DNA from 4 places in the Nonomuraea sp. NPDC003707 genome. Region 2 is predicted to be linked to each of the others. Evidence: riboswitches for the same ligand, from Rfam matches in the RefSeq annotation. Region 2 holds a riboswitch; each other region holds the start of a gene.

Region 1 (7,508 bases), on a different contig from region 2:
ACGGCATGCGGCTGCGGCCGATCTCCAGGATGTCGCGGTAGCCCTCGGTCACGACCAGGGCGATGCGCGCGCCGCGCCGCTGGATGACGGCGTTCAGGCCGATCGTGGTGCCGTGGACGAGGCCCGTGACCTCGTCCGGCCGCAGGTCCGCGCGGGCGAGGAGGGCCGCCAGCCCGTCCGCGACCGCCAGGGACGGGTCGGCGGGCGTGCTCGGCTCCTTGTGGTGCACCACGAGGCCGCGGTCCGGCACGGAGGCCACGAGGTCGGTGAACGTCCCCCCGACGTCGATGCCGATCCGCGCGCCGGTCGCGGTCGCCGTATCCGTGCTTGTCATAGGGCCTCCGAAATGCGAGCGAATCGGTCCGCGACCACCATCACCACCACGCTCGCCGCCATGAGCAGCGTGGACACCGCGGCCATCGACGGGTCGAGCTGGTACTGCACGGCGGAGAAGATGCGCAGCGGCACCGTCGTGGTGTTCGCGCCCGCCACCAGGGCCGTGACGGCGACCTCGCCGAGCGAGGTGACCGCGGCGAGGATCGCGCCCGCGAGGATGCCGGGCCGCAGCAGCGGCAGCGTCACGGTCAGGAACACCCGGACCCGCCCGGCGCCCAGGCTCAGGGCGGCCCGCTCCAGCGCCGGGTCGAGCTGCGCGGCGCTCACCATGACCGCCCGCACCACGAACGGCAGCGCCACCAGCGAGTGCGCCAGCCACAGCCCGGTCACCGAGTTGACGAGGCCGACGCCGTGGAAGTAGTAGAGCAGGCCGAGCGCGACGATGATCTCCGGGACCATCAGCGGCGACAGCGCGAACCCCTGCAGCAGTCTCCGGCCGGGGAACGACCCCTGCGTCAGCCCGTACGCCGCCAGCGTCCCGATGACCACGGTCGTCGGCACCACCAGGAGCACCAGCAGGCCGCTCAGGCGGAACGAGACCTGCCAGTCGGGCGAGCCGAGCACCTCGGCGTACCAGCGCAGCGACAGCCCCGACGGCGGGAACGCCATCGAGCCCGCCCGGTTGAACGAGCTCGTCACCAGCACGACCAGCGGCGCGATCAGGAACAGGAACACCAGCGCCGACAGGGCCGCGGCCACCAGCCGCACGATCCTGTCGTAGCCCCGCTCACCCATGAAGGCGCCTCTCCCAGATCCGGAACACGCCCGCCAGCAGCCCCGTGGACACGACGGTCAGCGCGAGCAGCGCGAAGCTCAGCGCCGCCGCCACCGGGTAGTCGAACACCGTCGTCACCTGGTCGTAGACCCGGATGCCGGTCAGCGGCTGGGTCACCCCGCCGACCAGCAGCGGCGTGATGTAGATGCCCATGGCCAGCGCGAAGACGATGAGGGCGCCGGTGACCGCGCCGGGCAGGCTGAGCGGGACCGTGACCCGCAGGAACGTCCTGACCGGCCCGGCTCCGAGCGTCTGCGAGGCCCGGTGCAGGTTGCGGTCCAGCCCGCCGAGCGCCGTCGTGAGCGGGATGATCGCGAACGGCAGCAGCACGTGCGTCACCGCGACCACGACGGCCGGGTAGCTGGTGAGCAGCTGGGCGGGCTGGTCACGCAGCCCGGAGGCGACGAGCGTCCGGTTGACGAGCCCGTTGCCGGACAGCAGCACGACCCATCCGTAGGTGCGTACGACCACGCTGGTCAGCAGCGGCGAGATCACGATGACGAACAGCAGGGTCCGCACGACGCCGGGCCGCCGGCGGGCCAGGAAGTACGCGGCCGGGTACGCCAGCGCCACGCACAGCACCGCCACCAGGAGCGCGGTGGCCAGGGTCCGGAGCAGGGATCCGTAGAAGTACGGCTCGGTGAACACCCGGGCGTACTGCCCGAAGGTGAATCCGGGCAGCGCCGCGTTGAAGGCGCCGACAGGGCTGAAGCTGAGCCGCAGCAGCCCCACGAGGGGGACCAGGAACAGGGCGGCCAGGAACGCCACGAGCGGCAGAACGTACGGCAGGCCCGCCCAGCGGCGTGTCATGGCGCCTCCGTTTCCAGGAGGATGACGTCGGCCGGATCCCAGTGCGCGAGCACGGACGTGCCCGCGCCGGGCGGGTCCTCGGCGCCCGCGCCGGTGTCGGCGACCTGCACGCTCAGGGTGCGCCCGTCGGCCAGCCGCACCTCCACGTGCCAGGCGTCCCCGGCGAAGGCCCGATACCCCACCGTCCCGGGCACCCCGCTGGCCCCCGGGCCCGGTGTGGCCAGGCGGATGCGTTCGGGGCGGACGGCGACGACGGCGCGCCCGCCCGGCCGCAGCGACAGGAGGCCGCACTCGACGACGATCCCGCCGGAGTCGAGCGCGCCCGAGCCGGTCACCGTGCCCTCCAGGACGTTGGCCGCGCCGATGAACTGCGCGACGAACCGGGTCGCCGGCCGCCGGTAGACCTCGTCGGGGGTGCCGAGCTGCTCGACCCGGCCGCCGTTCATGACGGCCACCCGGTCGGACAGCGCGAGCGCCTCCTCCTGGTCGTGCGTGACGAAGACCATGGTGGTGCCGATGCGCCGCTGGATGGCGCGCAGCTCCACCCGCATCTCCCTGCGCAGCTTGGCGTCCAGGTTGGACAGCGGCTCGTCCAGCAGCAGCACGGCGGGCCGGATGGCCAGGGCGCGGGCGAGGGCGACCCGCTGCTGCTGCCCGCCGGACAACTGGCGGGGCCGCCGCCCGGCGTACCCCTCCAGGCCGACCAGGCTCAGCGCCTCCCGCACCCGCTCGTCCCGCTCCCGCCGGTCGAGCCGGCGCACGCGCAGCCCGTACGCCACGTTGGCGGCCACGGTCAGGTGCGGGAAGAGCGCGTAGTTCTGGAACACCATGCCCAGACCCCGCCGGTACGGGGGCCGCCGGGTCACGTCGGAGCCGTCGATCACGATCCGCCCGGCCGTGGGCTGGACGAACCCGGCGACGCAGTTGAGCAGCGTCGTCTTGCCGCAGCCGCTGGGCCCGAGGATCGACAGGAACTCGCCCTTGCGGATCGACAGCCGGTCCAGGTCGAGCACGCGCGCGCCGTCGTACCCGGCGGCGAGCCCCTCGATCTCGACGTGCCCGCCGCCTTCTTCCGGGGTCAGCCGAAGATCTGGTTCCACCGCTGCTGCCATTCGTTCAGCTTCGGGGTGGCGACCGCGTAGTCCACCCAGATGAACTTCTTGAAGACGTCGGGACCGTGCTTCACCTTCTGCTCGAACGGCTCGCTGTAGGAGATCGAGTCGTTGCCCGCGGCGTACCAGGTGCCCTCGGCGAACGGCTTCTGGTTCTGCGCGGCCGTCAGGTGGTCGAGGAACTTGTTCGCCAGGTCGCTCTTCTGCGTCCCCGCGGCGATGAAGTACGAGGTCAGCGCGCCGACAGGGCCGGACTTGGGGTAGGTGAAGCCGATCGGGGAGCCGGCCTGGGCCATGGCGAAGGCGCGGCCGTCCCAGAAGGGCATGATCCAGGCGTCGCCGTTCTCGATGACGGTGGCGGCGTTGCCCGCGTTGGCGGGGAAGGAGGACACGCAGCCCTTCAGCGTCGCGAGCTTGTCGAACGCCTTGTCCACGGCGGCCGGGTCGGACAGCGTGCCGCCCTGGGAGGTGACCAGGGCGGAGAAGAACTCCAGGCCGGGGTTGTAGGTGAGCGGCGGGAGGGCGATGTGGCCGCAGTACTGCTTGTCGAAGATGCCCGCCCAGTCCGCGGGCGGCGTCTTGATCTTGTCGGTGCGGTAGAGGAGGCCGGTGGAGCCGGTGGTCAGCGGCACGCCGTACTGCTTGCCGTCGTACGCGGACTTGCCGGCGAGCACCGGGTCCAGCTCCTTGAAGTGCGCCAGCCCGTCGGTGGCCAGCGGCTGGAGCAGCCCGGCGGAGGCCGCGGGCAGCGACGCGTCCGGGGTGAACGCGATGACGTCGAACGGCGGGTTCTTGCCGCCGGCCGCGCGCAGCTTGGTGAGCCATTCGGCGTTCGCGCCGTAGACGAGGTTCACCTTGGCGCCGGTGTCGCGTTCGAACGGCTCCACGAACGACTTCTTGAACAGCTCTCCCCACGCGCCCGCGAACGCGGTCACCGTGAGCTCCTGCTTCGCCGCGCCGCCGGTGCCCGTGGAGCCGCCAGTGGAGCCACCCGTAGAGCCGCCCGTGTCGACGCCGCCGCAGGCCGTGACCGCCAGCGCGACCACCATGCCCAGTCCCGCGAGGCGAGTGAATCCGCCCTTCATCTTTCCCTTTCCTTTTCGAGCAGCCGGCCAAGGGCGCAGGGCAGCACGACTCGACATCCGCGCTTGCCGCCAGGAGCACCATTCGGCTCGACGACCGTGTCATCACCCGGGGCACCCCGCCGCGGTGGGAGGGTTGCCGTCCAGCAAGCCGGGGCTTCGCACTGGACTCGTGACATAAGCGACTATATCAGTAGGATTTACCTGGATATGGCACGAGGTGATGCTTAGTGGCTTTTGTCTCTTTTGTGCGAGGGTGTGCTCAGCCGTTGACCAGGGCGTCGCCGAGGGGCGTGCGCGCGTACAGGACGCCGCGGCCGACGCGGGTGCCCGCGATCAGGCCCGTCCTGCGCAGCGCCGCCAGATGGCCGCCGGTGGTGCCCAGGCTCTGCCCGAGCAGGGCCGCGAGCTGGGTGGTGGTGGCGGGCTCGGCCAGCTCGGCGAGGATGCGGGCGCGACTGCGGCCGATCAGGGCCGACAGGTCGGCGTCGGCCGCGGCGGGCACGGCCGCGGCGCCCCTCGCGGGATAGATCATCGCGTACGGCCAGGCGTCCTCCAGATAGGCGCCGACGGCGGTCGTGAACGCCGACGGCAGGAAGAGCAGCCCCTTGCCGCCGAGCCTGCGCAGCCCGTGGAGGCTGGTCAGCTCGACCTCGATCTGCCCCCGGGGCCGCCAGTGGACCTGCGGGCTGAGGTCCTCCAGCGCCGCCGCCCAGCCGTAGGCCGCCAGCCGTCCCGCCCGATGGGCGACGTCGCGCTGCAGGATCGCGCGGAAGCGCGGCCAGTCGTGGGAGACGATCTCCGTCCAGAGCGCCTCGTACGCGTCGGCGAACCGCTCCACCACCCGCGGTCCCGCCAGCAGCTCCCTGACCCCGCCCGCCGCCGGCCGCCCGGCGAGCGCCCGGGCGATCTCCGCGTGCGCCTGCTCCAGCGGCGTCCTGCGCATGGCGGCCAGCTCAGCCTCGAACGGCACGTCCACGGCCGTCGGCGGCGGGGCGATGAAGGCGACGTTCGTGCCGCGCCGGTTGCCGCTGATCGCGTCCGCGGCCCGCAGCACGGGGTGGGCACGTTCGAGCTCCCGGTACGTGCCCCGCCACCGAGCGGCCCACCGGCCGTGCACGCCCGCCTCCAGCCGGCCCGCCAGCACCCACTGCGCGTGCATGGTCTCGATCAGCGGGGAGATCGCGAACCTGGTGGCCACCAGGTCCTGCGGGGTGACCTCGATTCTTACGGGCACCTTTCGGTTATATCCGAAAGAGTCGCCAGCTCGCCGGTCCGGTCCGCACCATCGTGGACGTGAATGGGGCGACGTTCGGCGACGTGTTCGCCGTCAAGGAGTTCCGGGTCCTGTTCGGCAGCTTCGCGCTGCTGGTCGGCGGGGACTCGATCAAGATGCTGGCTTTGTCCGTGCTGGTCTATGAGCGGACCGGCTCGGCCGGCCTGTCGGCCGCCGCGTACATGGCCGGCTGGCTGCCGTTCATCGTGGGCGGGCTGTTGCTGCTCTCGCTGGCCGACCGGTTGCCGCCGCGGGCGCTGATGGTGACCGGCGAGGTGGTCAGGGCGGTGACGTGCCTGCTGCTGGCCTTCGCGGGGCTGCCGGTCTGGGCGATGCTGGCGCTGGTGCTGGTCACTGGGCTGTTCACGCCGGTCTTCTTCGCCGCGCGGGCGGCGATGCTGCCCGACGTGCTGCCCGGCGACGCGTTCGTGCTCGGGCGGTCGGTCCTGAACGTGGCCTCCGCGAGCGCGCAGATCGCGGGGCTGGCGGCCGGGGGCGCGTTCCTGGCCGTCGCCGGGCCCTCGGGGGCGCTGGCCACGACCGCGGGCCTGGCCGCGGTGGCCGCCGTGGTGCTGCGGGCCGGACTGCCGTACCGGCCCGCCCGGGGCACGGCGCGGGCGGGCGCGGTGCGCCAGACGCTGCGGGTCAACCGGCGGCTGCTGGCCGACGGGCGGGTGCGCGGGCTGCTGCTGGCGGGGTGGCTGCCGTGCGTGTTCCTGGCCGGGGCCGAGGCCATGGTCGTGCCCTATCTGGGCGGGCAGGGGCAGGCCGGGGTGGTGCTCGCGGCGGCGGCCGGCGGGATGGCGGTGGGGGAGTTCGCGGTGGGCAGGTTCGCCGCGCCGGGGCTGCGCGAGCGGCTGTCGTTTCCGCTGGCGGTGCTGCTCGGCGTGCCGTGGGTGGGGTTCGCGCTCGGGCCGGGGATGGCGTGGGCCGCCGTGCTGGCCGCGGTGGCGACCGCGGGGCTGTCGTACCAGCTGGGGTTGCAGCGGCGGTTCGTGGAGTCGGTGCCCGAGGAGGTGCGGGGGCAGGCGTTCGGGCTGCAGTCGTCCGGGCTGATGACGGGGCAGGCGGCCGGGGCGGCGCTGGTCGGGGCGCTCGGAGAGGTGATCGCCCCCGGGCCCGCGATCGCGGTGGCGGGCGGTGCCGGGGTCCTGGTCGCGCTGGCGCTGGCGGGCGTGCTGCGCCCGGGCGGTACGCGCGAAGCGGCCCCCCACCTCTGACCGGCCGTTGAGCGCGCGGCGGGCCTGGCTGCCGAGCTCGCGCAGCCCCGCCGCTGACCGGCCGCACCCTTGGCACGGGCGCGGAAAACCCCCCGCGATCGGGCGCGTCCCGGCTATATGGTGCCGTTCGTGGACACTCTGGAAAGCCTCGTCATTGCCCGGCGGCTGCGCGTGCCCATCGGCGCCGCGCCCGCCGGATCCGGGTCCGGCTGGGGGGAGACCGCGGCCCGCCAGCTCGACGCGGTGCTGCTCAGCGTCGGCTTCACGTGCTCGGCCGCGCTGCTCGAGCGGCTGTCCGGGCTGCGCGGCGAGACCGTGGTCGACCTCGGCGTCCGCATTCTGGCCGCCGTCCGCACGCTCGTGGGTGACCACGTCCGGCACAACGCGTACTTCCTCGACTTCCCCAGGAACGTGCCCGACACCCTGGAGTTCTGGGCCGGGCTGCTACGCGAGGCCCTGCTCGACCCGGTCGCCGCCGCCCGTGTCGAGACCTCGACCCTCAACCTGCTCTCCCTGCCCGGCTACGGCCGTTACCAGCACACCTACGCCGACCTGGCCGCGCACGCCGAGCTGATCCCGCTGGCCGGGGACCGGGTGACCGTGCTGGAGCTGGGCGGGAGCCTGGAGTCGGAGGCGCGGGAGCTCTACTTCTCGCTGGCGGGCTCCGAGGTGCCCCTGGCCGCCGAGGACCTGGCCGCGCTGCGCCTGCTGGCCGGGTTCTGCGCCGACGAGCCCGAGCGCATCCCCGTGCGTGAGAACCGCGCGATCGTCAACGAGGTCCGGCTGGCCGAGGGCCGGCCGCTGCTGGTCGACACCGTGACCGACGTGCTCCGGCTC
Region 2 (7,508 bases):
TCGGGCACGGTGAGCAGGATGAGCTGGGCCTGCGCGACCACCTCGTCGGGCCTGGACGGCTTGACGCCGAGCCGGTCGGCCGCCCATCGCTGTGAATTGTCCGAAACGCCGCTCGCGGCCGCGATCCGGTGGCCCGCCTGAGCCAGTGCGGCACCGAGGGCCGAGCCGACCTTGCCCGCCCCGAGTACGCCGACAGTCAGCCGTGCCGGGCGATCCCCTGCGTCCATGACGTCACACCCCTGTCGACCTGCTGATGAGAAGCCTGCCGGGCGGACTGCCGCCCTGGCCTCAACCAGGCACGGCGAGCTGGACTCCGGTCCGACGAGCAGGCTTCTGTTGTGGCACTGCCGACCAGCGTAACGGCCTCTCAAGGGCTGCGGACTGTCGGGCGCGTCTCGCGACTCGCCCGAGGGCTCCTACATGACCGCGGTTTTGCCGCCCGTTGAGTTAACGACAAAAGCGACAAGGGCATACAAAACGTGCACCCCCTGTCGGAAGAGATGAGGAGAGGGGTTTCATCGCATGGCAGCGGGCGCCGAGTCCCCTCATCCAGGACCCGACGCCCGCAGGATGTGACCTCTTGGAGGTGCGACCGGCCGGCCGCTCGCCGACCGACCAGCCGGAGTCGGAGCCCGGGCCGGACGAGTGCCGGCCCGGGCTCTCTCTTCTTTCAGTGGTGGCTCGGCACGTAGGCGGTGGCGCCGCCCTGGCAGCCGGCGAACGCGGCGCCGATGACGGCCACGGCGTTGCCACAGATGTTGATCGGGATCGCGATCGGAAGGTGCAGCTGGTTGCCGCCGAGCACACTGCCGTTGCCGCTGGTCGTGTCGGCGTGCGCCGGGGCCGCGAGCGACAGCATGGCGACGGCTCCTGTGACGACCATGACCTTCTTCAGCACGAGGGCTCCTCTCGGTTTCGCGGCCTGGGGCCGCTGGTGCTTGCTCGGGAGCGGTCGGTCACGCCAAATAGGGGTGACGCAACGCGCACGCTCGATGACATTAGGTAAACGTACCGCAAGTCGGCGACAATGAGTAGCCAAACGATGGCGATGCGTGTCACCCGAAAGTCATGAGATAGTCCTGACATGTGGCTCACCTGGCGCGCCGCAATGGAGCGCGCGCTGTACGGCGAGGAGGGCTTCTACCTTCGCGAACGCCCTTCAGGCCACTTCCGGACCTCGGTCAGCGCCTCCCCGGCGTTCGCCGACGCGGTGCTGGCGTTGCTGTCGGAGGTGGACGCCGAGCTCGGCAGTCCTGACGTGCTCGACCTGGTCGACATCGGCGCGGGCGAGGGCACGCTGGTCGCCCAGGTGCTGGAGGCCGCCGAGCCCGCGCTGCGCGACCGGCTCCGCGTCACCGCCGTCGACCTCTCCCCCAGGCCGGACGGCCTGCCCGAGCGGATCGCCTGGCGGCGGAGCGTGCCCACCGGCATCACGGGCCTGGCCATCGCCAACGAGTGGCTCGACAACGTGCCGCTCGACGTGGTGGAACAGACCTCCGCCGGGCCACGCCTCATCATGGTGAACGTCCACACGGGCGAGGAGCGCCTCGGCGGGCCGCCGCGACCGGACGACTGCGCCTGGCTCGACCGGTGGTGGCCGCTGACCCGGGTGGGCTCGCGCGCGGAGATCGGCCGCCCCCGCGACGAGGCGTGGGCCTCCGTCCTGGGACGCCTCACAAGGGGCCGAGCGATTGCCGTGGATTATGCACACCCTGTGGATAACCGGCCGCTCTGTGGCACGTTGACCGGTTACCGCGACGGCGCGGTCGTTGCCCCGATCCCCGATGGGACCTGCGATATCACGGCTCATGTCGCGCTTGACGCGTGCGCCGAGGCCGGGCGCCAGGCCGGCGCGATATCCACAGCCTTGTCCACACAGCGCGACGCGCTGAGGGCTTTGGGGATCACCGGCACCAGGCCCCCGATCGACCTGGCCCGCACCGAGCCGCGCACCTACATCCGGGCGCTGGCCAGGGCGTCGGAGGAGGGTGAGCTGATCGACCCGGCGGGGCTCGGCGGGTTCGGCTGGCTCAGCCAGCGGCGGTGACCTCCAGCGACCGCAGCCCCCTGATGATGTAGCCGGGCTTCCAGCTCGGCTCCTCCCGCAGTTCGAGCTTGGCCGCCCGGTCCAGGAGAGCGCCGTACGACTCGATGAGCTCGATGCGGGCCAGCGGCGCGCCCAGGCAGAAGTGGATCCCGGCCCCGAACGAGATGTGCGGATTGTCGGCCCGCCCCACGTCGAGCCGGTCCGGGTCCTCGAAGACCGCCGGGTCGCGGTTGGCGGAGCCGAACAGCAGCGCCACCTCCGACCCGCGCGGGATCTCCACCCCGTGCACCTCGATGTCCTCCAGCACCCAGCGTTCGAACATCTGCAGCGGCGTGTCCCAGCGCATCACCTCCTCGACGGCCGTGGGCAGCAGCGAGCGGTCCTCGCGCAGCCGGGCCAGTTCGGAGGGGTTGCGGAACAGGGACCACCAGCCGTTGCCCGTCACGTTCACGGTGGCCTCGTGACCGGCGTTGAGCAGCAGCACGCACGTGCCGACCAGCTCGTCCTCGGTCAGCTCGTCGATCTGCGCCAGGGCACTGATCAGGTCGTCGCCGGGAGCCCGGCGGCGCTCCGCGGCCAGGGTCTTGAGGTAGTCGGCGAACTCCGACGCCGCCCGTACCGCCGTGTGCTGGGCCTCAAGGCTCGGGTTCAGCTCGTACATGCCGCAGATCTCCGCCGACCAGGGGCGCAGCAGGTGGCGGTCGGCGTGGGGGATGCCGAGCATCTCCGCGATCACCGTCACCGGGAGCGGCTCGGCTACCTCGGCGAGCAGGTCGCCGCCGCCCTTCTCCACGAACGCGTCCACCAGGCCCGCGGCGATGGCGCGCACCCGGGGACGCAGCGACTCGACCATGCGCGGCGTGAACGCCTTGGAGACCAGCCGGCGCAGCCTGGTGTGCACCGGCGGCTCCACGTCGAGCATGCCCGCCCTGATCACCCGCCAGAACGGCTCCTGGAACTCCGGCTCCGCCGGCCTCCCGAACTCCTCGTTGGTGGCTACGTGGAGGTGGGACCGCCCCAGGCGGCGGTCCCTGAGCAGGGCGTTCACGTCGGCATGACGTGAGATCAGCCACTGGTTCGTCGGCTCGAAGTAGCTGACCGGCGCCTCGCGCCTCAGCTCGTCGTACACCCGGTACGGGTGCGCCACGAAATCCGGATCCCAAGGGTCAAATCGCACTATTTCATCTTAAGGAGTGGGGTCCTCCTGTGGCGCCGTCCGCTTGCTCCGCATGCGGATGTTCAGCAGCTCGACGACGAGCGAGAACGCCATCGCGAAGTAGATGTAGCCCTTGGGGATGTGCTGGCCGAAGCCCTCGGCGATGAGCACCACGCCGATCAGCACGAGGAACGACAGCGCCAGCATCTTGATGCTCGGGTGCCGGTCCACGAACCTGCTGATCGGCCCCGAGGCGAACAGCATCACCAGCACCGCCACCACGACCGCCGCGATCATCACGCCGAGCGTGTCGACCATGCCGACGGCGGTGATGACGGAGTCGAGCGAGAACACGATGTCCAGCACCATGATCTGGATGATCACCGAGGCGAAGGAGGCGGCCGCGGCCTTCTTGCCGTCCTTGCCCACGGGGCCGTCCATGCTGTGGCCGATCTCGGTGACGCTCTTGCCCAGCAGGAACAGTCCGCCGAGCAGCAGGATCAGGTCGCGTCCCGATATTTCGTGACCGAAGACGGCGAACAGCGGCTCGGTGAGCTGCACCACCCACGACAGGGCAAGCAGCAGGAGCAACCGGGTGATCAGCGCCGCGCCCAGACCCAGCACCCGGGCTCTGTCCCGTTGTTCGGGAGGTAGTTTCCCGGCCAGGATGGAGATGAAGATGATGTTGTCGATCCCCAGCACGATCTCCAGGGCGACCAGGGTGAAGAAACCGATCCAGATCTGCGGGTCGGTTACCCAGTCCAACATTTACGCACCTCCATGACACATGAGCGGGATTTCCGGTAGCAACGAGTCAGCCGCCGAATAAGTTCACCGACTTGCGATCGATGGAGGGGATTGGGTTATAGTCTCCGCCGTAGGTCATGAGTGCCAGCGACAAGCCCCGGCTAGCTGGCCGGCAACCCTCGCGTCCGCGGCGGGGTGCCCCGGGTGAAGACCTGGTCCGTCACGAAGTGTGGCGGGCAAGCGCGGGCTCCGTGGCTGCTTCCAGGGGTCCGATGACCCTCATGGAGATGTGCCGTGTCCACGTTGACGATCTTCAGCTCCGTCCCCGCTCGCGCCGCCGAGGCCGAGGCCGTTCCGGTCGCCACGGGCAGGCCGATCCCCGCCGTGCTCGGGGCCGACCTCGAGGTGCCGGTCAAGGGCGGCCGGCTCGTCGGCTACGCCAACCTCGACTACGCCGCCAGCGCCCCCTGTCTCGAGCCGGTCAGCGCCGCCGTCACCGCCGCGCTCCCGGCCTACTCCAGCGTCCACCGGGGCGCGGGCTACGCCTCGCAGCTCACCACCGCCCGCTATGAGCAGGCCCGCCACACGGTCCGGGCGTTCGTCGGGGCCCGCCCGGACGACGCCGTGATCTTCACCCGCAACACCACCGACGCCACGAACCTCCTGGCCCGCTGCCTGCCCGCCGGCACCACCACCGTGGTCTTCGACACCGAGCACCACGCCTCTCTCCTCCCCTGGGAGAAGTCCGTACGGCTGGCGCCGCCCGCCTTTCCCGGCGAGGCGGTCCGCGCCGCCGACGCGGCCCTGGCCGGCATCGACGGCCCCAAGCTGCTCGTGGTCACCGCCGCCTCCAACGTCACCGGCGAGCTGTGGCCCATCGCCGCCCTGGCCCACGTCGCGCACCGGCACGGCGCCCGCATCCTGGTGGACGCCGCCCAGCTCGTACCGCACCGGCGGCTCAACCTGACCGCGCTCGACCTGGACTACGTGGCCTTCTCCGGGCACAAGCTGTACGCGCCGTTCGGCGCCGGGGTGCTGATCGGGCGGCGGGACTGGCTCGCGGACGGCGAGCCGTACCTCAAGGGCGGCGGCGCGGTGCGCTCCGTGGGCGACGACACCGAGTGGCACGACGACCCGGAGCCGCGCCACGAGGCGGGCACCCCGAACGTGCTGGGCGCCATCGCCCTGGCCGCCGCCTGCGACGCGCTGACGGCCACCGGCTGGACCGCGCTGGTGCGGGAGGAGGAGCGGCTGATCGCGCGCCTGCGGTCGGGGCTGGCCTCGATCGAGGGCGTACGGGAGCTGTCGCTGTGGGGGGACGACCACCCGCGCGTCGGCATCGTGTCGTTCACCGTGGCCGGCTACTCGGCCCGCGAGGTGGCCGAGTTGCTGTCCGGCGAGTACGGCATCGGGGTGCGCGACGGCAAGTTCTGCGCGCACCCGTTCGTCCGGCACCTGTTGGGTGAGGCCGACGGCGGATGTGAGGACGGCACCGCCTCCGCGGTGCGGGCCTCCATCGGCATCGGCTCCACGCAGGAGCACGTGGACCGGCTGGTCGAGGCCGTGCGGGACCTCGTGAATCGCTGAGTCGGCCGTCGGGTCGGCCGCTGAGCCGACTGCTGAGTGAGCCGCTAGACGGCGTCGGAGCGGTTCGGCGGCTTGCGGTGCGGCGGCGGCTCGTCGGAGACCAGGGCGTCGATGTCCCTCATGTCGTCGTCGTTGACCCCGCCGGCCCGGTGCTCGGTCGGCTGCCTGGGCACCCGAGGCGCCTCGGCGGGCGTCGTGAGGCCGGCGGGCCTGGTCGTGACGTTCGACGGCTCCGGACGCTGTGGCCGCGCGGCGCTTTCCTCCTCGGCGGCCCGGCGTTCCGAGCGCCGGCGGAACATCGCGGCGAAGATCCCGTCGATCCCGATCCGGCCGCCCCCCAGCGCCAGGAACAACAGGGCCAGTGCCCCGAGCGCGCCGGGCAGCTCCCAGCCGCCGGCGCTGGACAGCACCCCGTGCCCCGCGTGCACGTACGTGATGGCGCCCAGCATGTTGACCAGCAACAGCAGCCCCACCAGGCGCACCAGCAGGCCCAGGATCAGGAAAATACCGCCCGCCATCTCGACGACGATCGCGAACATGGCGGCGAGCTCCGGCATCGGGATCCCCATCCCCTTGAACGCCTGCCCCGTGGCCGCAAGACCGCCCTCCCACTTCTGCGCGCCGTGGACCAAGAAGATCACGCCGGTCACCACCCGTGCGATCAACGCCGCGACATCAAACACAACTCTCTTCATGGTGTTATCTCCCCCCGGTTCCTTGTATTCCTCCCCGTGTCCGAGTTAGGGATGCGTTTCCGTACCATTCCTTGACCCGGCCCCGCCCTGGCCCAGCAACCGGCGCGGTGGCAGCATTGCCATATGACGGAACGTGTGGTCGGGATCGGCGCGGGTGCGAAAGAGCTGGCCACCGAGGACATGATCCTCAACATCGGCCCGCAGCACCCGTCGACCCACGGGGTGCTCCGGCTCAGGCTGACGCTCGACGGCGAACGCATCACCGCCGCCGAGCCGATCATCGGCTACATGCACCGGGGCGCGGAGAAGCTGTTCGAGGTCCGCGACTACCGTCAGATCATCATGCTGGCCAACAGGCACGACTGGCTGTCGGGGTTCGCGAACGAACTGGGCGTGGTGCTGGCCGCCGAACGCCTGCTCGGCATGGAGCCCCCGGTCCGGGCCGTGTGGGCGCGCACGCTGCTGGCCGAGCTCAACCGGGTGCTCAACCACCTGATGTTCCTCGGCTCCTATCCGCTGGAGCTCGGCGCGATCACGCCGCTGTTCTACTCGTTCAACGAGCGCGAGCGCATCCAGGCGGTCATGGAGGAGATCTCCGGCGGCCGCATGCACTACATGTTCAACCGGGTCGGGGGCCTCAAGGAGGACCTGCCGCTCGGCTGGCTCGACCGGGTGTCGGAGGCCGTCGCGGAGACCCGCCGCCGCGTGCCCGACATCGAGAACCTCATCCTGCACAACGAGATCTTCATCGCCCGCACCAGGGGCGTCGGCGTGCTCTCCCGCGAGCAGATCACCCAGTACGGCGTCAGCGGCCCCATCGCCAGAGCCTCCGGCGTGGACTTCGACCTGCGCCGCGACGACCCGTACCTCGCCTACCCCGAGCTGCCCGTGCAGGTCGTCACGCGGCAGGCCGGCGACTGCCACTCCCGGTTCGAGGTGCTCTTCGCCCAGCTCAAGGTCTCGCTCGACCTGGCCGACGCCTGCGTCTCGCGGCTGCGCTCGCTGCCTCCCGGGCCGATCAACCAGCGCCTGCCGAAGGTGCTCAAGGTGCCGGAGGGCCACACGTACGCGTGGACCGAGAACCCTCTCGGCATCAACGGCTACTACCTGGTCTCCAAGGGAGACAAGACCCCGTGGCGGCTCAAGCTGCGCTCGGCCTCGTACAGCAACGTCCAGGTGCTGCGGGAGATGCTGCCCGGCCACCTGGTCGCCGACATGGTGGCCATCCTCGGCTCGATGTTCTTCGTCGTGGGTGACATCGACAAGTGAAAGTCGA
Region 3 (7,508 bases), on a different contig from region 2:
CGGGCGACTCGCCCCACCGAGGTTCGTGGCAGGCCACGATCCGCAGCCCTGCCTCGTGGATGGCGTTGATGTAGTCACTGGCCAGGAAGCGGCTGGCCGGCATGGCCCGTACGCCCCCGTCCGGTCCCGCCACCCTCGGCACGCCTCCCAGATACAGCGACAGCGGATGGATGTCCGACAGCACCACGTGCCCACCGGGCCGGGCGACACGGGCCAGTTCGGCCAGCGGCGGCCCCAGGGCCGGCAGATGGGTCAACGCCAGCGCGCAGACCACCGCATCGAAACTCGCCGACGGGACCGGCATGCGACACAGGTCCCCCTGACGGAACTCCCCGTCCGGAACCTTGGCCTCCGCTCTGGCAAGCATCTCCGCCGAGGAGTCCACGCCGACGACCTCATGCCTCAGCCCGGCCAGGAACGCGGCATGCCGGCCGGTGCCGCACGCGGCGTCCAGCGCCCGCCCCACCGCCAACGTTTCCAGGATGCGCCGCACCAGCGGCTCCTCCACGGCGATCAGCGGGTTCCCTTCGCCGTCGTATTGCTCAGCCCACTGCGCGTACCCCTCCGTGGTGGAGGCCTGGCCGACGACTACACCCGCGTTCAGCTCCGGATCCGGGTCGGTCACCATCTTGCGGATCTCGGCGATCCGCTCCTCCACAAAGGCCGCATCCCCCAGATCACCCGCCTGCGCGCGTAACAGCGCGATTCCTTCCAGCCCCAGCAGCCAGGCCAGCGAGTGAGCGTAGAAAGGCATGCCGACACGATAAGAACCGCGCCATCGCCACCGCGACTCAATTTAGGCGGAGCCGTTCACCCCTCCGGAGTGTGGTTAAACGGCAGAGTCGCCGCAGGCGGGCGACTGCACCGCAGCCCGCCGTTGATCTCGGGAATCTCGCGCACGATCACTGCCACTGTCTCCTCAGGGGCCCTGATCAACGGCACTCACGATCTTCAACCCTCCCACAAGAGGCTGGCCGGTGCGGGATCGAGCATGACAGGGTCCGACCATGGCTCAAGCAGTCGAGATGTTCTTCGATGATCAGGCGGACCAGCGGATTCGGCGGATGTGGCAGTCTCTCGCGGACCACGGTCTGCCCAGTCTGGCGACGCTGACGCACCGCCGCCACCGCCCGCACGTATCGCTCGCTGTCGCGGAGACCTTGGACGAGGCGGACCTGGACGAGCTGCGCTCGGCTCTCCTCCTACCGGCGCCATCCCTGAACCTGGGTTTCCTAGGGACATTTCCCGGTGCGGAAGGTGTGCTCTTCGTCGGAGTCACCGTGACAACCGAACTGCTGACCTTCCACAAGAGGATCCACGCCGCTCTTCCGAGCACCCAGATCAAACACTGGCCGTACTATCTCCCCGGCAAATGGATACCCCACTGCACCCTCGCCATCGGGCTGGACCGCGCAGAGTTGCCGAAGGCGATGAATGCCGTACACGGCTACGAGCCGACGGTCGCCACGGTCTCCGGCATCGGCATCACCGAGACCACCACGGGCACGGTCACGCCATTGGTTCCATGAATGCGTACAACTCTTCCGCGGAGCCCGCGTAATCAAGACCCGTAGACGTTCGTAAGCGGCAGATAGGCACTGAAGTGGTCGGCCACAATATCCGCCACAGCCTCCGCATCATCGACCCCATCCACTTCCAGAACCCGGATGCCCAAACGACGAGCGGAACGAACGGCCTCGTCGGCGACGAGCCGGTCTCGGGCGAGTCGGTTACGCTGTGCTCGATCAGGATCGCTGACTTGGTGATCGACGGCGGCGGCCCGGGGCAGCTCGCGAACCTGACGCCGGCGGAACTCTTCGCTCGGCACCATGACGATCATTCGCCAGGTTGAGTCGATGATGGGAGCGACCAGTTCGGGACGCAGCCCCCAGCCTTCGGCGACGACCGGCCGCCCCGAAACCAGGCCACGCAGGTCATCCAGAGCCCATTCGAACCGCGCGGGAAAGCCGGCCAGGATCTCGTCGGCCATTTTCTGCGGGCTGGTGTTCACCCAGACGGCGTCCGGCTCAGGGTCCGCGATGGGCTCGCCAAGCCGCACGCGACGGGCGATCCGACGGTCATTGTGCGCACGTGCGTCGTGATAGTCGTAGTGATAGGCGGTCAGCCCGTACCGGGTGGCCAGCAGCCTGGCGACGGTGGATTTGCCGGCCCATTGTCCCCCTCCGATCCACAGGGCGTTGTGCAAGGTGCCGAACGGATCCCAGACCTCGCTGTTTGTGGCGTTCACGGTTACCAGCATGGCGACGGCACCGACCAAAGAAACAGTCTTGTTCTGCCTGCCCGGACGGGTGACGATCGTAGAGAGAAGCCCATGTCGATGGGCCCGGCGGATCAGTCCGTCATGCGCAGATCGGTCGCGGTCAACAACGACGAAAGCCTGATGCCTTCCGCGGCCAACGCCGCCGCACCTCCCTGCTCGCGGTCGATGACGCACAATGCCTCACTGACCTGAGCCCCGAGGCTCCGCAGCTCAGCAGTGGACAGGACGATCTGGCCACCGCTGGTGACAACATCCTCAACCACCAGAACCCGCCGCCCCACCACATCCGCACCCTCGGCCAGACGACAGGTCCCGTACGCCTTGGCCTGCTTACGGACGAACGCACACGGCAGACCGGTGTGCCGGCCAAGCGCGGTGACCACCGGAATCCCGCCCATCTCGAGCCCGGCCAACACCTCGATGTCCCCCGGGACCACGGGCGCCATCGCCCGAGCGATGTCATCCAGCAGAACGGGATCACCCTCGAACTTGTACTTGTCGAAGTACTCGGTGGCGGTACGTCCTGAGCGGAGCACGAAGTGGCCGGTGAGGTGGGCTGCGGCATGAATCCTGCGAGCCAGGTCAGAGCGCGTCACAGGCACCCAGTCTCCCAGAGGCATGGCGGACGCGCTCAGGGCCGCTCACGGTCCCACTCCTCGATCTCGCAGATGCCCTCTGGATACGCCTGCCTCGCAACCTGCCGCATCGATCAAGGCACTTTTGCATTGCTACCTACAGTTATGGGCATATAGCTCTCCGTATCGCTAATAGGCCGTCTTGTCCGAAAGATGCCTATTTGTCGGGGAGTGGAGGCATCGACGATGCGGAACGGCCGAACCATACTCGTCAGCACGTTCACGGCTACGCTGCTGCTGACCGCAGGCTGCACCTCGGGTGGCTCGAACCCACCACCGCCCGCCGGCCCACAGGAGCGGGCCCTCGCAGCCAAGCTGTCGATCACCCCGGCGAACGGCACGAAGAAGGTGCCCCCGGATGCCGGGGTCAGCGTCAAGGCCACCGACGGCAAGGTCACCAAGCTGACCGTCGCCGACGCCAAGGGGCATGAGGTCCGCGGGACCCTCGGCGCGGACGGGACGTGGCACCCCACGTGGCCGTTGCGGCCCTCGACCGCGTACACGGTGAGCGCGCAGGCGACCGGCAGGGACGGCAAACCCGTCACCGCGCGGGCCACGTTCACCACGCTCAAGCCGAAGCGGGTGCTGGAGAGCGGCATGTCCCCGCTGGACGGCGAGAAGGTCGGCGTCGGCATGCCCGTCCAGCTCCTGCTGTCGCGCCCCATGACCGCCAGGAGCGACCGGGCCGCGGTCGAGAGGTCGCTGGAGGTGCGGATGTCGAAGCCGGTCGAGGGGGCGTGGAGCTGGGTGAGCGACCGCGAGGTCCAGTTCAGGCCGCGCGAGTACTGGCCGGTCGGCGAGCAGGTCACGGTGGTCGCGCACCTGGCCGGGCTGCGGGCGGGCCGGGACCTGTGGGGCACCAGGGACCGCAGCTTGACGTTCACCGTCGGCGACGAGCACATCACCAAGATCCGCAATGGCACCCACCGGGCGGTCGTGCGGGAGAACGGCAAGGTCGTCAAGGCCATCCCGGTCAGCCTGGGCAAGAAGGGCGACGAAAGCTGGTCCGGCGTCATGATCGCCCAGGAGAAGGCCGCGTCGACCCTCATGGACTCGGCCACCATCGGCAGGCCCGGCGAGTACTACGCCCATACCAAGTGGAATGTCAGGATGACCTACAGCGGCATGTTCTTCCATGCCGCGCCCTGGTCGACCGGCGCGCAGGGCAACAGCAACGTCAGCCATGGCTGCGTGAACGCCAGCATGGCCAACGCCCGCTGGTTCTACAACTTCACGCAGCGGGGAGACATCATCGAGGTCACGGGGACGTCGCGGAAGCTCGAGTTCGGCAACGGGCCGACGCCGTGGGCGAAGTCATGGGACGACTGGCTCGCGGGCAGCGCCCTCGGCAAGTCGATCAACGCCTAGGGATGGATTGGGCAGACCCGCTTGCGAATTGACGGTGTCCGCCTGTGCGGGCATGATCTCGACTCGGTAGTTCATCCAGAGGATCTGAGGGACCTGGCCCTGTGACGGTCCGGCAACCTCCCCGGCGGGAATCCGCGGGAAAGGTGCCAATGCCAGGAACGATGAGGGAGAGCTGATGAGCGTGCGGCTTGATGTTCCTGTCCTTTCCGGGGATCTGGTGCGGTTGGAGCCGCTGGCGATGCGACATGCGCCGGATCTCGCGGAAGCGGCCGAGGAGGATCGGTCGTCCTACGACTTCACGCTGGTGCCTCGCGCTCGCGAGATACCGGACTACCTGGCGGCCCAGCTCGTCCGCGACGGGCTGACCCCATTCGCGCAGGTTCGGCTCACCGACGGCAAGGTGGTGGGCTGCACCGGCCTGTGGGATCCCCGCAGGTGGCCGGACCGGCCGGACCTGCGCGCGATCGAGATCGGCTTCACCTGGCTGGCCGCCTCGGCGCAGGGCACCGGGATCAATGCCGAGGCGAAGCTGTTGCTGCTGTCGTATGCGTTCGACACGCTCGGCGTTGCCCGCGTCGACCTGAAGACCGACGCCCGCAACCACCGGTGCCGCCAGGCCTTGGAACGCCTCGGCATCCCCTTCGAGGGCGTGCTGCGCGCCTGGTCCATGTCGTGGGCGCACGGCGAGGAGGGCAAGGTCCGCGACTCGGCCATGTTCGCAGTGGTCGCCGAAGACTGGCCTACCGTCAAACCGGCACTGCAAGCCCGTCTCACCGCCGTGAGCTCCCGTTCGCCGGCCCTCTGAGAAGCTTCGGCTGGGTGCGGTGAGGCGCCCCTGAGCGTCTGAACACGGCCTGTCGGTAAGTTCGGCGCCCACCAGCTTGGCCGCCCGGTGGCGGGACTCGACCCGTGCCTGACCCGTCACGCCGCCTTGTCACGGGGTCCGGAGTGGACCCCGCGACACGAGGTTGACATCCCATCAAGCAGCGTCGAGCGCTGCGGTGATCTTGCGGGTCATCTCGGCCAGGGTAGGGCTGGGCCGACCCTGGTGAGTGCGGGCGGCTGCTTCGAGAGCGACGCTGACGGTGCTGCGGAAGTTGTCGGCCTCGGCCGGGTCCTGCTGCTTGAGCAGGTTCATGGACGCGGTCAGCGCCGGCAGCACCAGGTCGGCCAGGTCGGCGACGGACTTGCCGTACTTGACGCCCTTGGGCGCCTTGGTGAGCACGTGTCCGACGGGGCCGGTGGCGGAGGTCAGGGCGATGGAGCCTTCGGTGGCGACCTTGTGGGCCGAGCCGGCGGCACCGGCGGCGGACATCAGCGAGACGGCGCCCCACGCGGCGGTCCGCAGGGTGAGCTTGTCCTGGTCGGTGAGGGTGATGGACATGGTGCTGTACTCCTTCAGGTCTGCTATGAAACGGGCTTCCACGGGGGGTGAGGGCGAGCTGGGCGTGGCCCGATTCGCGCTCCGTGCATTCACTGTCGCCGACCGCTCTGATATCGGGCCGTTGGCGTGCTGACACTGCCGCCGACAGCGACACAGCATCCGACCTGATCGCCCCCCGGGACACCGCCTGTCGCGCTCCTGCCCTCCTACGGGCGCAGTCCGAGGAAGGGGTTAAGGCCGGGAAACAGGTGGACCGATCATGATCTGGTCTTCACCACGAAGCTTGGCGACCCGATCGAGCGCACGGAGAACTAGAAGCAGCGGAAGTCCATCCTCAAGCAGGCCGACGTACGGGACCCCAAGCCAACAATGCCCTCCTCATCGAGCAAGGCGTTCAGGAAAACCTCGGCCACATCCGTGTGACCACCACCGGGCGCGCTACCCCCACGTAGCAACCCTCCAGATGAAAGACGCCCTCTGGGGTCTCCCTGATCAGTGCCGGTTAAGGTCCTCGATCGCCAGCACGACGGCTGTGATGAGAAACCCCAGCCCCACGCCCACCAGCGCGATCACCATTGTGGTCGCATCGCCCCCTGTTCCGGTGAGAACGACCCAGCCGGCCACAACGAGGAACAACCAGCCGAGAAGGACGAGACTACGAGCACCACTACGGCGAGTTCCGCTGCTGCGCTTCAACGACCATCCTTCGGTTGGGTGAGGCTACAGATGATGGTCCATGCATCTTCGCTCAGGAAAGATCCAATGCATGGGCCCTTCCAGGAACACGGGCGAGCAGCTCTCGGTGACGGTGGTGTTGCTGTGGCCGACCAGACCGAGATGACCTATGAGGCGTGCCCGAGCCGGAGAGCAGCGAGACGAAGCTGCGCCACATCTCGCCGAGTGTCTGCAACCCGCTGCCCATAGAAGATCAAAAAAAGGTCCTCTCCCAACTACGGGAGAGGGCCTTCCGCCTGCGGAGGATCGGGGATGTGAACCCCGGATGGGCGGTAAACCCAACCGCACTAGCAGTCCCCTGTCCGCTGTGATCGCCTAGAGCCGGTCGTGATCGATGAGTACCGAAACCCCCGGTCAACCCACTCGTCTCCCTACTGATGACGACCGGCAAGACCGATGATTGCCGGGCCTAACGGTCCGGCGAAGGTCCGGCATGGTCCACCGCCAGGCGGGCGCGGCAGCCATATGGCGCCATCTACAGGCCGAGGCGTTCCACCTCCGTCGCCTTCGCTTTGAGCGTCCTGGACGAGGACGGAGTCGAGGCGAACTCCTCCTCCTGGTAGCTGACCTCATCCCCCTGAATCGTGAACGTGTTGACGGCCGGGCCGTCCTCGAGGCCGGTCACCTCATAGGTGACCTGGTACTCCTGGTCCGGGTTCAGAGCCGGTCCGGAGTAGCTGACGCGGATGCTGTAGGTGACGTTGCAGCCGGCGCTGCCGTAGCACTTCTTTTCTAGGACCTTCACGCGGAGGCTGAATTCCTCAGGGTCAGGCGTGTGCGTGAACGAGGCCGGGCTGGCGGAGGTGGTCGCGGCTGCCGAGGGTGTGCCACTCGTGGAGGCGGGGGCGGACAGCAGTCCTTTGGCAGTAGGGGCACAGCCTGCCAGCAGCAGGCCGGCGATCAGGGCGCCAGGCAGGACGGTAAGGGTACGCATGGGTTCTCCTTCTCGGGTGATGGAAGCGTGAGCGAGCATGCATGCGTGCCGGTTGACGTGCGCTTTCTCAGCGGACATATCGGGTAGCCATCTCGATCGCGGCTGATGGTGCACCTCGAGCCACGAGCTCACGACGGCACAACGCACACGCCGGGGTGCCAACCTCGGGGT
Region 4 (7,508 bases), on a different contig from region 2:
TCCCAGATGCAGGGTGGCTTGTCGTGGACCGAGCCGACGCCCGCGACGGCATGGGTCAGCATCTCCTTCGGCAGACCCCATCGTCCCGATCCGAGTGTTGGCACTCTGCTGCACAGAGTGCCAACGAACTGTTTAGCACTCTACCCTGTCGAGTGCAAGCGAGAAGCCTCCTACCGGGCCTTTCCTCCCCATATCAGCCTGTACGGCGGAGCCGTCCATCGCCGGCGGCAGGACCCCGCACCTGCGACGAGCCGCGTCCAGGCCACCGCAGGTGGCGGGATCCGTACGCACGGCGAGCCGCCTCGCGCGGCTCGCCGTGACCGAGTCGACGAAAGAAAGGTTGCGGGTTCGCACGGACTGCGCTGCCGGGCGATCCCCGCCGGTGCATACCAGGGGGGTGTATCAGACCGCGCGGACGGACTCCGCTTGAGGTCCCTTCTGGCCCTGCGTGATCTCGAACTCGACCCGCTGGCCCTGTTCGAGAGATCGGTACCCGTCCATCATGATCGCTGAGTAATGGACGAATACATCCTTACCACCGTCTACCGCGATGAAGCCGTAGCCCTTGTCCGCGTTGAACCACTTGACGGTGCCCTGCGCCACTTCCGACTCCTCTTACTGGGCTTTCAGATCTCGCCCATTCCTCCGCGAGACCCGTAATCGCCGGACTTAAGGGAAAATCAGCCAGACGATCGCCCTCGACCATACCTGTGGCACGGGGTTTGGCAACAGAGTCAATCTGCAAACGACGCATTTCTTCGCAACGAAGGCGCTTCAGCGTTTCATTTGCCCTGGAAATGGAGAAGGCGCCCACTAGGGGCGCCTTCCACACGTGTGATCTATAGCACTCAGCCGCCGGCAACCGCCGGGATGATTGAGATCTGAGTGCCCTCAGGTGCCGGAGTGTCGAGCCCGTCGGCGAAACGGACGTCCTCTTCCCCAACGTAAACGTTGACAAAACGACGAATCTTGCCCGATTCATCCAGAATTCTCGCGCCGATCCCCGGGTAGTCGGAGTCGAGCTTGGCAAGCACGTCACGAAGAGTCGCGCCCTCGCCACTGACTTCGGCGTTGCCCCCGGTGTAGGTGCGCAGAATGGTGGGAATCCGCACCGAAACGCTCATGGTTTAACTCGCCTTTCCTGGTTGTCAGACAGTCGCGCGGAACGCGTCGAGGGAGGGCCGGATCACGGCTGTGGGCTGGGCGTCGTCGCTGATCGCGTCGAGCGTCTTGAGCCCGTCGCCGGTGTTGAGGACCACGGTCTCGGCCTCGGGGTCGAGCCGCCCGCTCTCGGCGAGCTTCTTCAGCACGCCCACGGTCACCCCTCCCGCGGTCTCGGCGAAGACGCCCTCCGTCGAGGCCAGGAGCTTGATCGCGGCCACGATCTCGGCGTCCGTGACGTCCTCGACGGCCCCGCCGGTGCGCCGGGCGATGTCGAGCACGTACGGCCCGTCGGCCGGGTTGCCGATGGCCAGCGACTTGGCGATGGTGTCGGGCTTGACCGGCTGCACGACGTCGTGCCCCGCCTTGTACGCGGTGGAGACCGGCGAGCACCCGGCCGCCTGCGCTCCGAAGATCTTGTACGGCGTGTCCTCGACCAGCCCCAGCTGCACCAGCTCGCGGAAGCCCTTGTCGATCTTGGTGAGCTGCGAGCCGGAGGCGATGGGGATGACGATCTGCTCGGGCAACCGCCACCCGAGCTGCTCGGCGATCTCGTACGCGAGCGTCTTGGAGCCCTCGGCGTAGTAGGGCCGCAGGTTGACGTTGACGAACCCCCACTTGTCACCCAGCGGGTCGCCGATCAGCTCGGAGCAGAACCGGTTGACCTCGTCATAGGTGCCGTCGATCCCGATCAGCTTGCCGCCGAACACGCGAGCCATGGCGATCTTGGCCGCTTCGAGGTTGGCCGGGATGAACACGCACGCCTCGAGCCCGGCGCGCGCCGCCGCCGCGGTGACCGCGCCCGCGAGGTTGCCCGTGGAGGAGCAGGAAAGGGTGTGGAAGCCGAAGTTACGCGCCGCCTCGACGGCGATGGCGACGACCCGGTCCTTGAAGGAATGGGTGGGGTTGCCCGAGTCGTCCTTCACGTACAAGTTCTTGAGACCGAGTGCGCGTCCGAGGTTTCCGGCCTTGACCAGTTTGGTCCAGCCGGGGTTCATATTGGGCTTACTGGCGACGTCAACCGGCACCGGGAGCAGCGACCGGTAACGCCAGATGTTGGCGGGACCCGACTCGATGTCGGAGCGGGTCACCGTACCGAAGGAATAGGCCGCTTCAAGCGGCCCGAAACACTCCAGACACGCGAAGCTCGGACCGAGCGGGTAACGCGTGCCGCACTCACGGCAGGACAGACCGACAGCAGGACCAAAGTCGAGCGACATGAAGCGAGGCCTTCCCTCATCTTCGCCTGCGGCCACCTTGACCGCAGACCGGAATTGGCACCTTGTCCCGGTCGGCCTCGCCCTGTCGCGAGTCTCAAACCGGGAGGGTTGCCGGGGCTTCGCAGGGCCGGTCCCTCCACCCCTCTGGATGAGCAATATTCAGTTGTTGAAATGGACTCTACCCGTCCATGGGGCCCAAATGGCCACCCGTCTCAAGATGCGAGACGTGGCGTCTCAGCGATAATCATCACCCAGCACTCCCTGCACGTATTTGCGGGCCTGATGAATGCGCGACTTGGCGGTGCCCAGGGGGATGCCGAGCTGCTCGGCCACCTCGTTGTAGTCGAGCTGGACGATGTCGCGCAGCACCAGCGCCTGCGCCAGGTCGGGCTTGTCGGCCTCCAGCGCCTCCATGGCGTCGAGCAGGTCGAGCCGCGAGCCCGCGATCACGCTCACCCGCGCCACGTCGGGCTTCTGCGTGGGCAGCTCGTCCGAGGTCTGCTCGGCCGCGCGGCGTTTGAGCGACCTGTACGTGGTGCGCGCGCAGTTGGCCGTCACGATGTGCAGCCAGGTGCTGAACCGCGCCCGGCCCTCGAACCGGCCGATGTTGCGCGCCACGGCCAGCAACGTGTCCTGCGAGGCTTCCTCGGCATCCTGGTGATAGGGGAGGATCCGGGCGCAGTGTCGCATCACATCGGGCTCGATCCGCGCCAGGAGCTCGCCAAGTGCGCGATGATCTCCTCCTGCGGCCGAGCGGGCGAGTTCCTCGGTTAGCTCATCTAGCGCCATAGCTGGGATCCTATGGGCGAAGGGAGCGTAGATGAACAGCGTCCTGGTGGCCTCCAACAGAGGACCCGTTTCCTTTACCGTCTCGGACGACGGCGAGCTGACCATGAAACGCGGTGGCGGCGGCCTGGTTTCGGCACTGTCCGAGGTGGCCAGGAAGGACGGCATGCTCTGGGTGTGCGCGGCGCTGTCCGACGGCGACCGCAGCGCCGTGCGCCTGGTGCCCGGCGGCCGGATCGACCACGCCGGCTACGACACGGGTCCGGTGCGCATGCTCGACATCCCGCCCGCCACCTTCCACCGCGCCTACAACGCCGTGGCCAACTCCACCCTGTGGTTCGTCAACCACCTGCTCTACGACATCCCCAACTCGCCCAACTTCGGCACGAGGTTCGAGCGCGAGTGGGAGTCCTACCGCGACTACAACGGCGCGTTCGCGCTGGCGCTGGCCGAGGAGGCCGGCCACGGCGCCCGCGTCATGGTGCAGGACTACCACCTGACGCTGACCCCGGCGATGCTCCGCGCCGAGCGGCCGGACCTGCGCATCGCCCACTTCAGCCACACCCCGTGGGCGCCCCCCGAATACTTCTCGCTGCTGCCCGACGAGGTGGTCGGAGAGGTCCTGGAGGGCATCCTGGGGGCCGATCACGCCGGGTTCCTGGCCGACAGGTGGGCGCAGGCGTTCATGGACTGCTGTGAGGCGCTGCTGGGCGCGGAGGTCGACCGCGTGGGCCGCAGCGTCACCCACGAGGGCCGGACCACCCGCATCGGCGTGCACAGCCTCGGCGTGGACGGCGACGCGCTGTGGGAGCGCGCCGTCGAGCCCGACGTCGAATCGCACATGACCGCGCTCAGGGAGCAGGTGGGCGACCGCCGGCTGATCGTCCGCATCGACCGCACCGAGCTGTCGAAGAACATCGTGCGCGGCCTGGTGGCCTACCGCGAGTTCCTCGCCGCGCACCCGGAGTGGCACGGCAAGGTGGTGCACCTGGCGTTCGCCTACCCGAGCCGGCACGACCTGCCCGAATACCGCGAATACACCGCGTCGGTGCTGCGCTGCGCGCAGGAGATCGAGGACGAGTACGGCACCGAGGACTGGGACCCGCTGATCCTCAACGTCAACGACGACTACCCGCGTTCGCTGGCCGCGTACCGGATGGCCGACGTGCTGCTGGTCAACCCCATCCGCGACGGGATGAACCTGGTCGCCAAGGAGGGCCCGATCCTGTCCACGAGGTGCGCGCTCGTGCTCTCGCGCGAGGCGGGGGCGGCGGCCGAGCTGGGCCCGCACGCGCTCGTGGTGAACCCGTACGACATCAGCGGCACCGCCGCCGCGCTGCACGCCGCGCTCGTCATGCCGGAGGACGAGCGCCGCATGCGGCGCGACAAGCTGCACGCCGCGGCCACCGCCCTGCCCCCGCAGAAGTGGCTCGCGGCCCAGCTCGACGCGCTGGCCGAGATCTGAGCCCGGTCAGGTCCAGTCGGCGTGCTTGAGCGTGTCGGCCAGCCCCGGCGTGTTCCACTGGTCCACGATGAGGATCTTGCTCTGCGGCAGGTACCACTCGCGCTGCGTGAAGCGGAGCAGCACCTTCGTGGTCGAGCCCGAATACTTGACGCACTCCGACTTCCACGCGTTGTAGGCGGCCTTGTGCCCCGCGCCGACCTGGCGCAGGCCCCTGGTGACCTTCGGGCCGATGGCCTCGCCCCACTTCCGGTTGAACGGGCACGGCTGCACGTCGCTCGCCGTGTAGAAGGGCCGCTTGCCGGTGTACGGGCCGAACCCCTCGGCGCCGCGCTTGATGGACGAGGGGCCGAGGACGTAGAAGGCGTCGCATTCGGGCGTCCCCCAGCCCATGGGCTTGCCGCACTTGCCGGTCACGATCTGGACATCGTCGCCGAAGCGGTGGACCACCCACTTGATCGGGATGTACAGGGTCAGGCCCTTGCGCAGCTTGACCGCCTGGGCGGGCGCGGCGTGGGCGGGCAGGGAGGTCGCGAGGAGGGTGGCCGCGGCCACGGCCACGGCGGCGAGGTGTCGCTTGTGCATGCGCCCGACCCTAGGGAGCGCGACTTGCAGCTCAATCACGAACGGCTGAAAGCCGCCACAAGCTCCTCCAGCAGCGCGACGACGCCGTCGGGCCCGTCCACCACGATGTCGGCCCGCTCGGCCAGCTCGGTGACCTCCGCGGAGCCGCTGCACACGGTCACGCCGGGCAGCCCCGAGAGACGTACGGCCTCGAACGCGGCCAGGTCGCCGAGATCGTCGCCCACGAACATGACGGACCTGGCGGCCCGCTCCGCCAGGAACAGGCTGAGCGCCTGCCCCTTGTCCATGCCCGGCGGCCGCAGCTCCAGCACGAAGCGGCCCGGCTCGACCACCAGGCCGCGCTTGCCGGCCAGCTCGGCCAGCGGCTCGCGCAGCCTGGCCAGCGCGCCCTCCGGGTCGGAGCTGCGCCTGGTGTGCACGGCCACGGCCCGGCCCTTGTCCTCGATGGTGACGTCTCGCAGGCCCAGCGACTCGAGCAGCAGCTGCAGCTCGGCCTCTGCCTCGAGCACGCCCGGAGGCGGCGGGGGCCCGGAGATCTGCCCGGCCTCCCAGCGCTCGAAGCCGTAGTGCCCGAGCACGACCAGCCGGGGCACGTCGGCCAGGCCCGGCCCGAGCTCCAGGGCGGTGGCCGGTGGCCGGCCGGTCACGATGGCCACCGCCAGGACGTGGGCGCCGAGCTCGGCCAGCACCTCCGGCGCCTTCGGATGGATCACGGCCTCGGCGGGATCGGGCACGATCGGCGACAGGGTTCCGTCGAAGTCGAGCCCGATCACGGCGCCCGCCGGGTCGTCCAAGATCGCTTTCATTCCAGGGATGTTCCTCACGCGGCTGCCGTACCCAGCCGGTCAGGGACGCATGCCGAGTCTCCTGGCGGCGCGGTCACGCTGACGGGTGGACCGTAACCTGCGCAGCCGCTTGACCAGCATGGGATCGTGCTCCAGCGCCTCCGGCCGGTCGATCAGCTCACCGAGCAACTGGTAGTAGCGCGTGGCGGAGAAGCCGAAGCTCTCCTTGATGGCCTGCTCCTTCGCGCCCGCGTAGCGCCACCATTGGCGTTCGAAGGCGAGGAGTTCGAGATCGCGTTCTGAGAGGGGTTGGCCGGACGTCTCCTGGGCAGCATTGTCACCGCTGAGCGGTGCTCCCATGGTGTCCTCCTCGGGAAAGGTGCGCGCGACGACTCCGCACGCACGCGGCCCGTGGCCAATCGTAATGTGCGAAGTGCGGCTGTTCACGACGTATTGAGAGACGTACAGTCACGAAATGTGACCTCAGTAATCACGCTCCTCACCGACTACGGACTCGAAGACGGCTATGTGGCGGCGTGTCACGGAGTGATCGCCGGAATCGCCCCCCAGGCGCGGGTGATCGACGTGTGCCACCTGATCCCCTCCGGTGACGTACGGCGTGGCGCGGCGATTCTCGCCCAGACCATTCCGTACCTTCCCGCGGGCATCCATATCGGCGCGGTCGATCCCAGCGCGGGCGGCGCCCGGCGGGCGGTGGCCGTCGAGGCGGGCGGGCGGGTGTTCATCGGACCCGACAACGGGCTGCTGTCGTGGGCCGTGCACGCCAGCGGCGGCGCCGAGGCCGCCTACGCGATCAGCAACGAGGAGCACTTCCTGCGGCCGGTCTCCCCCACCTTCCACGGGCGCGACGTCTTCTCGCCGGTCGCGGGGCGGCTGTGCGGCGGGCTGAGACCGGCGGACCTGGGGCCCGAGGTGCCGATCGGCAGGCTGGTGACGCTGCCGGCGCCGACCACGCTGCTGCGCGAGGGCTCGGTGGAGGGCGAGGTCGTCTCGGTCGACCGCTACGGCAACACCCAGCTCTCGATCGCGGTCGGGGACCTGCACGCGCTGGGCGTGCGGGTGGGCGACACGCTGGGGGTCTGGCTGGGCCGGCGACAAATCTCGCTGCCCTACCGGGAGACGTTCGCGGCGGTGCCGCCGGGGGAGCTGGTGGCGTTCGCGGACTCGGCGGGGCTGATCGCGATCGCGGTCAATTCCGGTGACGCAGCGCAGCGGTTGGGGCTCCCACCTGGCGCGCATGTCCGACTCTCCCCTACTCCATAGGACGAAGGCGCACAGATCGGAATTACTCCGCGTATCGGTCTGTTTACCGAAGCGTCGGAAAGAATCAGCGGGCGCGTGTCAGAATGCAACGCGCGGGCGTCCCTCCCCTCCCCTCCAGAGGTCGACGTGTACCAGCTGTCCATCGTGCTGCTCTCCATAATGTCCGCGATCTGGCCCGCGCCGGAGCCGCCCGTGTCAGAGCGCTGGCACGCGTGGCCCGTCGCG

What was found. Region 2 has a riboswitch for S-adenosylmethionine ahead of ACWDRB_RS25135 (aminotransferase class V-fold PLP-dependent enzyme). Riboswitches for the same ligand answer to the same signal wherever they lie in the genome.
Region 1: linked by a shared signal. The riboswitch ahead of ACWDRB_RS61590 (ABC transporter substrate-binding protein) and the one ahead of ACWDRB_RS25135 (aminotransferase class V-fold PLP-dependent enzyme) in region 2 are both predicted to bind S-adenosylmethionine.
Region 3: linked by a shared signal. The riboswitch ahead of ACWDRB_RS66120 (GNAT family N-acetyltransferase) and the one ahead of ACWDRB_RS25135 (aminotransferase class V-fold PLP-dependent enzyme) in region 2 are both predicted to bind S-adenosylmethionine.
Region 4: linked by a shared signal. The riboswitch ahead of thrC (threonine synthase) and the one ahead of ACWDRB_RS25135 (aminotransferase class V-fold PLP-dependent enzyme) in region 2 are both predicted to bind S-adenosylmethionine.

What each region holds. Positions count from the first base shown of each region.
Region 1 is NZ_JBSFNK010000056.1:5,885-13,392, reverse strand. Features, by position in the region: gene ACWDRB_RS61610 (hydantoinase/oxoprolinase family protein) at 1-334, opposite strand, end outside; gene ACWDRB_RS61605 (ABC transporter permease) at 331-1,131, opposite strand; gene ACWDRB_RS61600 (ABC transporter permease) at 1,124-1,981, opposite strand; gene ACWDRB_RS61595 (ABC transporter ATP-binding protein) at 1,978-3,081, opposite strand; gene ACWDRB_RS61590 (ABC transporter substrate-binding protein) at 3,060-4,178, opposite strand; SAM riboswitch class IV at 4,233-4,353, opposite strand; gene ACWDRB_RS61585 (helix-turn-helix domain-containing protein) at 4,438-5,412, opposite strand; gene ACWDRB_RS61580 (MFS transporter) at 5,472-6,671, shown strand; gene ACWDRB_RS61575 (hypothetical protein) at 6,801-7,508, shown strand, end outside.
Region 2 is NZ_JBSFNK010000009.1:234,063-241,570, reverse strand. Features, by position in the region: gene ACWDRB_RS25160 (Rossmann-like and DUF2520 domain-containing protein) at 1-227, opposite strand, end outside; gene ACWDRB_RS25155 (chaplin family protein) at 671-898, opposite strand; gene ACWDRB_RS25150 (SAM-dependent methyltransferase) at 1,085-2,047, shown strand; gene ACWDRB_RS25145 (cytochrome P450) at 2,031-3,224, opposite strand; gene ACWDRB_RS25140 (TerC family protein) at 3,234-3,971, opposite strand; SAM riboswitch class IV at 4,084-4,199, shown strand; gene ACWDRB_RS25135 (aminotransferase class V-fold PLP-dependent enzyme) at 4,245-5,537, shown strand; gene ACWDRB_RS25130 (DoxX family protein) at 5,582-6,232, opposite strand; gene ACWDRB_RS25125 (NADH-quinone oxidoreductase subunit D) at 6,356-7,501, shown strand; gene ACWDRB_RS25120 (acyltransferase family protein) at 7,498-7,508, shown strand, end outside.
Region 3 is NZ_JBSFNK010000082.1:1,053-8,560, forward strand. Features, by position in the region: gene ACWDRB_RS66095 (class I SAM-dependent methyltransferase) at 1-754, opposite strand, end outside; gene ACWDRB_RS66100 (2'-5' RNA ligase family protein) at 1,008-1,529, shown strand; gene ACWDRB_RS66105 (hypothetical protein) at 1,562-2,248, opposite strand; gene pyrE (orotate phosphoribosyltransferase) at 2,353-2,877, opposite strand; gene ACWDRB_RS66115 (L,D-transpeptidase) at 3,103-4,284, shown strand; SAM riboswitch class I at 4,353-4,452, shown strand; gene ACWDRB_RS66120 (GNAT family N-acetyltransferase) at 4,460-5,089, shown strand; gene ACWDRB_RS66125 (hypothetical protein) at 5,264-5,668, opposite strand; gene ACWDRB_RS66130 (hypothetical protein) at 6,161-6,364, opposite strand; gene ACWDRB_RS66135 (hypothetical protein) at 6,879-7,337, opposite strand.
Region 4 is NZ_JBSFNK010000070.1:131-7,638, forward strand. Features, by position in the region: gene ACWDRB_RS64345 (cold-shock protein) at 403-603, opposite strand; gene ACWDRB_RS64350 (MoaD/ThiS family protein) at 849-1,124, opposite strand; gene thrC (threonine synthase) at 1,149-2,381, opposite strand; SAM riboswitch class I at 2,395-2,536, opposite strand; gene ACWDRB_RS64360 (RNA polymerase sigma factor) at 2,616-3,170, opposite strand; gene ACWDRB_RS64365 (alpha,alpha-trehalose-phosphate synthase (UDP-forming)) at 3,202-4,632, shown strand; gene ACWDRB_RS64370 (hypothetical protein) at 4,639-5,214, opposite strand; gene otsB (trehalose-phosphatase) at 5,250-6,020, opposite strand; gene ACWDRB_RS64380 (DUF3263 domain-containing protein) at 6,060-6,359, opposite strand; gene ACWDRB_RS64385 (SAM hydrolase/SAM-dependent halogenase family protein) at 6,477-7,283, shown strand; gene ACWDRB_RS64390 (hypothetical protein) at 7,359-7,508, shown strand, end outside.